Regions from separate parts of the Enterococcus hirae ATCC 9790 genome, predicted to be linked through region 1. Evidence: a T-box and tRNA genes for the amino acid it is inferred to sense, from the RefSeq annotation. Region 1 holds a T-box; the other holds one or more tRNA genes.
What was found. The T-box of region 1 lies ahead of leuS (leucine--tRNA ligase). A T-box ahead of a tRNA ligase gene usually reads a tRNA of that ligase, here a tRNA-Leu.

Region 2: it has a tRNA-Leu gene. The T-box ahead of leuS (leucine--tRNA ligase) is inferred to sense a tRNA for this amino acid. The anticodon was not compared.

What each region holds. Positions count from the first base shown of each region.
Region 1 covers NC_018081.1:1,148,960-1,153,581, forward strand. Annotated here, with positions in the region: gene EHR_RS05570 (phosphatase PAP2 family protein) at 1-207, opposite strand, end outside; gene EHR_RS05575 (muramidase-2) at 589-2,589, shown strand; T-box leader at 2,689-2,899, shown strand; gene leuS (leucine--tRNA ligase) at 3,025-4,622, shown strand, end outside.
Region 2 covers NC_018081.1:2,547,742-2,552,363, reverse strand. Annotated here, with positions in the region: gene apf (aggregation-promoting factor) at 1-397, opposite strand, end outside; gene EHR_RS12115 (DUF378 domain-containing protein) at 753-962, opposite strand; tRNA gene EHR_RS12110 (tRNA-Leu) at 1,586-1,668, opposite strand; gene EHR_RS14315 (hypothetical protein) at 1,737-1,898, shown strand; gene EHR_RS12105 (pyridoxal phosphate-dependent aminotransferase) at 2,041-3,258, shown strand; gene EHR_RS12100 (helix-turn-helix domain-containing protein) at 3,465-4,286, shown strand; gene nagA (N-acetylglucosamine-6-phosphate deacetylase) at 4,375-4,622, shown strand, end outside.

The DNA of each region.
Region 1 (4,622 bases):
GACTAAGATGACCGTGAGTGGATTGCCAAATTTTGTCATAAACAGCTGATAAGCATTCCAATGGGGGTAGGGAGCGCGGATCATTTCTGTTATTGATTGATCAAATCCCGCCAGTAAAGAAATACGGTATTTGACAATGTAGCCTAAGACTAAAAAGAGCAGTAAAAAACAAGCTCCAGCTACATGAAAAGTTGTACGTTGCTTCATAAATATCCTCCTTTTCAACAATGACTCATTATAGCATTATTCGCTCTATAAATAATATCCATAATTATTTATAGAATCGAGCACTTAATCAAAAAATAAAAAAGGTATTTTATTTGTAAATCACTTTGTAATCTCCTAGACATTTTCAAGTAATATAACTGACATACTTTGACTGGGAAAGTTTAAATCGATTATTTGTTAAAAGTCGTTAAAATCAAGCGGGGAAAGGTGCTATTTTTTTCTCAGTGTTGAACATTACGAAAGGTTACAGTCTGATTACAATAAGCAGTCACACACTTAAATAACTTTTAATAAAGATTAAGAGAAGTTATAATTATTATAATAGTATAGAAATTGTAGATAGAAGTTGGAGGATAGAAGATGGAAAACATTGCAAGAAAAGAACGTAGACGTTTAAATGAAACCAAACGTTTTCGTAAAGTAAAACGTAGTGCTGCACTTGTCGGTACGGCGATGGTCGGCTGTTCTGTGGCAGCGCCATTGATTCAGCCTGTACAAGTAGATGCTGATCAAACCCCCACACAATTCGGTGCCAGAATCAATACAGCAGCGTTTATTGCTGAGATTGCTACGTATGCACAACCAATTGCTCAAGCCAACGATTTATATGCCTCAGTCATGATTGCTCAAGCAGTCGTCGAAAGTGGTTGGGGAAGTAGTGCCTTGTCACAAGCACCTTACTATAATCTATTTGGGATTAAAGGAAGTTATCAAGGTCAAACTGTTTATATGGATACACTCGAATATCTTAACAATAAATGGGTATCTAAAAAAGAACCTTTCCGTCAGTACCCTTCTTTTGCAGAGTCATTTAATGACAATGCCTATGTTTTAAGAAATACCTCTTTTGGTAATGGCTATTATTATGCAGGTACTTGGAAAAGCAATACTAAATCTTATACTGATGCTACTGCTTGTTTGACAGGTCGTTATGCAACTGATCCAGGGTATGCTGGAAAACTAAACAATATTATTACAACCTATGGATTGACCAAATACGATACACCAGCTAGCGGCAACGCTGGAGGCGGTGTAACGATTGGAAATGGCGGGAATACGGGAAATACATCCAATTCTGGAAGTACTAGTGGGAACTCAGGCGGTTCTGCAACTACGACTGGTACGACTTATACCGTCAAATCAGGAGACTCCGTTTGGGGAATCTCTCATTCATTTGGAATCACGATGGCGCAGTTAATCGAATGGAATAATATCAAAAATAATTTTATCTATCCAGGACAAAAATTAACGATCAAAGGTGGCCAATCTGCAGGTTCTTCAACCACTAACACTGGTAATAATGCTTCTTCTGGAAATACTTCTGGCAACACGAATACGTCTGGCAGTACGGGACAAGCAACTGGTGCAAAATATACGGTTAAATCAGGCGATTCTGTTTGGAAAATTGCGAATGATCATGGGATTTCGATGAACCAACTGATCGAATGGAATAACATCAAGAATAACTTTGTTTATCCAGGTCAACAGTTGGTTGTTTCAAAAGGTAGTTCTTCAGCAAGCGGTTCTACTTCTAATACATCGACAGGTAATACATCTAGTAATACGGCAAATACAGGAAGTACTACTTCTGGAAGTACTTATACTGTCAAAGCAGGCGAATCGGTTTGGAGTGTTTCGAATAAATTTGGAATTTCCATGAACCAACTGATTCAATGGAACAATATTAAAAATAATTTTATTTACCCAGGGCAAAAATTGATTGTCAAAGGTGGTTCATCTTCAAGTAATGCGTCCACTTCGACAGCTAATAACAAGAACACCGCATCAAGCAATACCAGCTCAACTGCGACAGGGCAAGCGACTTATACTGTCAAGGCAGGCGAATCAGTATGGGGTGTTGCAAATAAAAATGGGATTTCCATGAACCAGTTGATTGAATGGAACAATATTAAGAATAACTTCATTTATCCAGGACAGAAATTGATCGTCAAAGGTGGAAGCAGTAAAGCAAGCGCAACAGCAACAATCAAACCAACAGCTTCAACGCCAGCTTCTACAACTCCAACGGCTTCTTCAACGGGTGATACGAAGTATACTGTCAAAGCAGGCGAATCGGTGTGGGGCGTTGCCAATAAACACCATATTACGATGGATCAGTTGATTGAATGGAACAACATCAAAAACAATTTTATTTATCCAGGACAAGAAGTCATCGTTAAAAAAGGCACTGCACAATCAACGCCAGCGAAATCAGATGAAAAAACCTATACCGTCAAAGCAGGCGAATCAGTATGGGGCGTTGCCGATAGTCATGGAATCACCATGAATCAATTGATCGAATGGAATAATATCAAGAATAACTTTATTTATCCGGGACAACAGTTGATCGTCAAAAAATAAGTAATGACACATGGCAGGAAATCAGTAAATGTGTGAAATAATATTTGAACTTGTAGCATTTATTTGTTACTATGAATCTACACTTTTGAGTAAATAAAAATCAACGCCTGAAAAGGAAGTAGTAAAAAGTCGAAAGTTTTAGAGAGCACATGGTTGGTGGAAATGTGTACGGACGCTTTTGAACTCGCCTTTGAGTTGCGCCTACTGAAATCACAAACAGAGTAAGTAGGAGCGGTGACGACCGTTACAACGTTTGAGGCCTTTGTGAAAAGGCAAAATTAGGTGGTACCACGTAGATTACGTCCTATAAAAAGAGCAATCTTTTTATAGGACTTTTTTGTTTTCTTCAGATGAAAAAAACAAAAAGGTGAGGCTAGACTTCACTAAACTTCGACAGATTGATGTGGAAGTACAAATAGATCAGGGGGATAGAAAATGAGTTATAACCATAAAGAAATCGAAAAGAAATGGCAAAAATACTGGGCAAAAAACAATACCTTCAATACCCATGATGATCCTGAAAAACCAAAGTTCTATGCGATGGATATGTTTCCATACCCATCAGGTCAAGGATTGCATGTTGGACATCCGGAAGGCTATACAGCAACAGATATCTTATCTCGTTTTAAACGCAGTCAAGGATTCAATGTCTTGCATCCGATGGGATGGGATGCGTTCGGACTACCAGCCGAACAGTACGCATTAGATACAGGAAATGATCCAGCTGAATTTACACAAAAAAACATTGAAACATTTCGTCGTCAAATCAATTCTTTAGGGTTTAGTTATGACTGGAATCGTGAAGTCAACACAACTGATCCAGAATATTACAAATGGACACAATGGATCTTTACAAAATTATACGAAAAAGGTTTGGCATATGAAGCAGAAGTAGCAGTTAACTGGGTACCTGAACTTGGTACGGTGATCTCTAATGAAGAAGTGATCGATGGAAAAAGTGAACGTGGCGGCTACGATGTCGTCCGCAAACCAATGCGTCAGTGGATGCTGAAGATCACTGCATACGCAGATCGTTTACTTGATGATCTTGATTTAGTAGATTGGCCAGATAGCATCAAAGAAATGCAACGCAACTGGATCGGTCGTTCAGTAGGAGCAAATGTTGAATTTAAAGTTGCTGGAACAGATAAAACGTACACGATTTTTACCACACGACCAGATACACTGTTTGGCGCAACGTACTCTGTTTTAGCTCCTGAATTAGACTTGGTGCAAGAAATCACGACGCCAGAACAAAAAGCAGCAGTTGAAGCATACATCGAAGAGACAGCTAAAAAATCAGATTTGAAACGTACAGATCTAGCAAAAGAAAAAACGGGTGTCTTTACTGGAGCTTATGCAATCAATCCAGTTAATGGAAAAGAGATCCCGATCTGGATCGCTGACTATGTGTTAGCTTCTTATGGTACTGGAGCAATCATGGCTGTACCTGCTCACGATGAACGTGATTATGAATTTGCAAAAACCTTTGATTTAGAAATTCTTCCCGTGATCGAAGGAGGAAATATTGAAGAGGCTGCTTATACGGAAGATGGTCCTCATATCAACTCTGAATTTTTGAATGGCATGAATAAAGCAGAAGCCATTGCTAAAATGAATGAATGGTTAGAAGAAAATAGTTGTGGGAAAAAAGAGGTCAGCTATCGTTTACGTGACTGGTTATTCTCACGTCAACGTTACTGGGGGGAACCAATTCCGATCATTCATTGGGAAGATGGTACAGTCACAGCTTTACCAGAAGAAGAGCTGCCATTACGTTTGCCTAAAACGACTAATATCAAACCAAGTGGAACAGGAGAATCGCCACTGGCTAACATCGAAGAATGGGTGAATGTTGTCGATCCTGTGACTGGCAAAAAAGGTCGCCGTGAAACCAATACGATGCCACAATGGGCTGGAAGTTCTTGGTATTATTTACGTTATATCGATCCACATAATAAAACAGAATTAGCGAACTATGAGAAATTAGAACGCTGGTTGCCAGTAGACATCTACATTGGGGGAGCAGAACA
Region 2 (4,622 bases), 1.4 Mb from region 1:
TTGTTGTCGCTGGTGTTGCTTGTGCCGCTGTTTGCGTTGCTTGAGCAACTGGTTGAGCAGGTGCTGCTTGTTGAACTGGTTCTTGCTTCACTGGTTGTTCAGCCACTGTTTTTGTTTGAGCAGGCGCTTGGTAAGCTGTTTGTGTTGTTGCTGCTTGTTCGCCTGTTGGGATTGTTAATTGTTGACCTGAATAAATCAAGTTGATGTTTGAGATTGAATTTTTTTCTGCAATAGTTTGGATCAAGGAGTTATCACCAACGTATTTTTGAGAAATCGTTGATAGCGTATCACCTGATTGAACGGTATAAGCTTCGTCCGCATGTGCAGATGTTCCCATAAAGAATAGTGCGCCGGCAGTCAAAGTTGTTCCTAATAGTAATGTTTTAAGTGATTTCATGTAAAAGCTCCTTCGTAAATTTAAAAATAGTTTTGTTGTGACCAACGAGGAATACTTTACCACGGGGATATATTTCATAGGTAATAGCTTTATGACAAATCTACCTTTTTTGTAATATTTGAAGTAACATATGTAATCGAAAGCGATTTCTTTGTCGTAAAATCAAGCATAATGTCTCTAAAAAGAGTAGCTGTCTAGTTATTAAGAAAAGGTTAATCTCACGTTTTTTTGTAGAAAAAATCTCTCTTTCGTCTCGGATAACGCTTACATGAATATAAATAAAAACAGTCATGAGCATACAAACTAACGCTCATGACTGCTTTATTTATATTAGGAACAGAGGATAATTAAAAAATTATCGTTCTACTCTATTTGTAATAAGTGGAAAGAATTTCAAACAATAAATAGCACAAATTCCTACAATAATATAGATCGCTTTAGCTAGAATTGTCGTAGATCCACCTGCAATAGTAGCAACTAAATCAAATTCTAATAAACCAACCAATAACCAATTTAATCCACCAACGATCAACAATGTTAAAGCAATAATGTCTAAAGTTTTCATTTGTTATTTCTCCTCTCCATATTTGACATACTCTAATTATAAACTAATTTTTATATTAGTACTAAAATACTGCTTAAGCTTATAAAATAAGGTTATAAGCTGGTAATGTCATCTTTATTTATAAGAATACGAGTTTGATGATGAGAAAAAAATGAAATATATAAGTTAAGAAAGAGAAATGTCCAATGGAAAGCAAAAGGATTCAAGAACTGTAAACAAGCGTTACACTATTTAAAAGAATCGATTGAATAAGAGTTCAATTATGGTTCCTAATATTCATCGTTCTCATAATTCTTTTACAGTATAGGTCATAGGTTGTAAATATAAAAAATGATCAAGATGGGCAAAATAGAAGGCATGCAGATAAAACAATACTGATCTCATTGCTTAATCGTAATAAGGAGAAATAATCAAAAAAGCTATCTTATGAAACATAAGAAGGAACTGTCCATAGTAATCATTAGCAGTAAATTAACAGGAAGAGTAAAATAGAAAGAAGAATTTATGCGTAAAATTATCAGAAGTCAGGTCGTTTAGTATAACGAACAGTAAGTTTATTAATAAGACGTGAATAAGAAAACAAAAAAACGTAGAGCACGGAATGCTCTACGACTAGTCATTGATGCAGACGATGGGATTTGAACCCACACGAGCGTACGCTCACAAGACCCTCAATCTTGCATGTCTGCCGTTCCATCACGTCTGCGTATAATAACAATAAATTAATGATAGCGAGTATTTCCGCAGATGTCAAGATGAAAAGGGAGAGAAAAAGTGGAAAAATATGATGGGGAGTTTTCTATCTTAGGAATGAGTGTTGGGCTAATTCTTGGTATTGTATTGAAAGATTTGTCTGCCGGAATTTTTTTGGGCGTTATTTGCGGAATTGCTATGGACTGGGGTGCGAATTTATTCAATGAATATCGACGGAAATGAGTTTGAAAACTAACTAAAATTTCTTATGGTTTTACTTAAAATTGTGGTAAATTTTAGAGGGATAGAGTATGATATTGAAAATAAGTAAAAAAAAAAATACAGAAATTTCTGTTTATTTTGAAATGAGGGATTGGATAGCGTTATGAGAGAATTTGAAAAATCCAATAAACTAGAAGGCGTAAGCTACGACGTACGTGGACCTGTGTTAGAAGAAGCCGAACGTATGCAAGAAGAAGGGATCAGTATTTTGAAGTTAAATACTGGAAATCCTGCCCCCTTTGGATTTGAAGCGCCAAATGAAGTGATACGTGATTTGATTATGAATGCACGAGATTCAGAAGGCTATTCTGATTCTAAAGGCATTTTTTCAGCAAGAAAAGCGATTGAACAATATTGTCAAATCAAAAAGTTCCCCAATGTGACGATCAACGACATTTATACAGGGAATGGAGTCAGCGAACTGATCACAATGTGTATGCAAGGTCTACTTGATAATGGGGATGAGGTTTTAGTTCCGATGCCTGATTATCCATTATGGACGGCTTCAGTATCACTGGCTGGTGGAAAACCTGTTCATTATATATGTGACGAACAAGCAGAATGGTATCCTGATATTGATGACATTAAATCAAAAATAACGAGTAGAACAAAAGCAATCGTGATCATCAACCCAAATAATCCAACTGGAGCATTGTATCCAAAAGAGATTTTAGAGCAAATCGTGGAGATTGCTCGTCAAAATCAATTGATTATTTATTCTGATGAAATTTATGATCGTTTAGTCATGGATGGTTTAGAACATATTCCAATCGCTACCTTGGCACCAGATTTATTTGTCGTGACGTTGAATGGTTTATCTAAATCCCATCGTGTTGCAGGATTTCGTGTTGGCTGGATGGTGTTGAGTGGAGATAAATCACATGTTAAAGGCTATATTGAAGGATTGAACATGCTTTCTTCGATGCGTCTTTGTTCCAATGTATTGTCTCAGCAAATCATTCAGACGGCATTAGGTGGTTATCAAAGTGTGGATGAATTATTATTACCTGATGGGCGTATTTATGAGCAACGAGAATTTATTTACAATGCCATTAATGACATTCCCGGTCTTTCTGCAGTAAAACCTAAAGCAGCGTTTTACATTTTTCCTAAGATTGATACGAAGCGTTTCAATATTTTAGATGACGAAAAGTTTGTTTTAGATTTCCTACATGAACATCATATCTTGCTGGTTCATGGTGGGGGATTTAATTGGCATCAACCGGATCATTTTAGAATCGTTTATTTACCAAAGATGGATGATCTGAAAACGACTGCTGTCAAAATGCGTGAATTTTTATCGACTTACCGACAAAAATAGCCTATCATGGATGTTTTTACTCAAAAGAGCCGAACTCAAGTTTTGGCTCTTTTTGGTGTGAGAGATGAAATAATCACTAGCTAAATCAAAAATAAGGAAGGAAAAAAGTCGGACAAGTTTTTGATAGGACTTTTCTTGATGTTTCTTCTTCCGTAAAGTAAAATATTGGTATAATGCGAATACGCATATTTTGAAGGAGGATGCTTATGGAAACGTTGGTCGCTTCCTTTGGTACAATCATAAAAGAAATTCGAAAAGAACAGAAGATGACACAAAAAATGCTTTCGCAAGATATTTGTTCACAGAGTGTTTTAAGCAGAATTGAAAATAATGAAGAGCTACCAAATGTTGTTGTAATGGCACAAATTTGCCAACGTTTAGGCGTAACGATCGATCATGTCATGCGTTTATCTCATGGGAAAATTCGAGCGGTCTTAAAGAATTTTGAGTTAACAGACTTGTATTTTCAGCAACGAGATTATCGCAAGCTGGAACAAGTGTTAAAATCGCCAGAGGTTACAGAAAATTTGTACGAAGCTGCGGATTTTCAAAAATATTATTATTATTTAGGCGTCTGTGAATTTACATTACGAAAAAATATTACTCAAGCACTTAGTTATTTAAAAGAAGCGCTCTCCTATTCGACGTTAAAAGATCGAACACAAGTGACGGATGTTGAGATCCAGCTAGTCAGTTGCATTGGCAAAATCTATGGCGTAGCTGGCAAAACTGCGGAAGCGAGGTACTATTTAAGTCGTAGTATCCAACTCTTCCAAGAGACGATCCAAGATCGAACCAAAAGTGAGTTTACTCAAATTTTTTATAACTATGGAAGCTTTTTGTTGCACCAAGGAGAAATTGAACTATCTTTAGAACAAGTAAATCAAGGAATACGGTGGGCGCAAGATAAAAATAGTTATTATTACCTTAACGATTTATTTATTTTAAAGAGTTTGATTTATAAAAAGAAAGGTGAAATCAATAAAGCTCTCTTTTATGAAGAATTGGCACAATCAGTTAAAAAATAGCAAAAAGTCTCTAAATGGTGTAGACCATTCTTGACTTATCTCCAAAATAAGAGTACCTTTAGGATAGAAAATCAAAGGAGAGAGAAGAATGAGAACTTTTATCTACGCAGACAAATTCTTTTTGTCATCCGGTGTCAAAAATGCAGGTTATCTTGAAATCACTGATGGTCTTTTTGGGGAGTATACCCAAAACACACCTGAAGGAGAAGTCAATATCATTGATCAAAGCGGAAAATGGATCGCTCCTGGTCTAGTTGATACGCATATTCATGGCTATATGAACCATGATGTGATGGATAATGATGCAGAAGGTGTGAAAGCAATGTCAGAAGGATT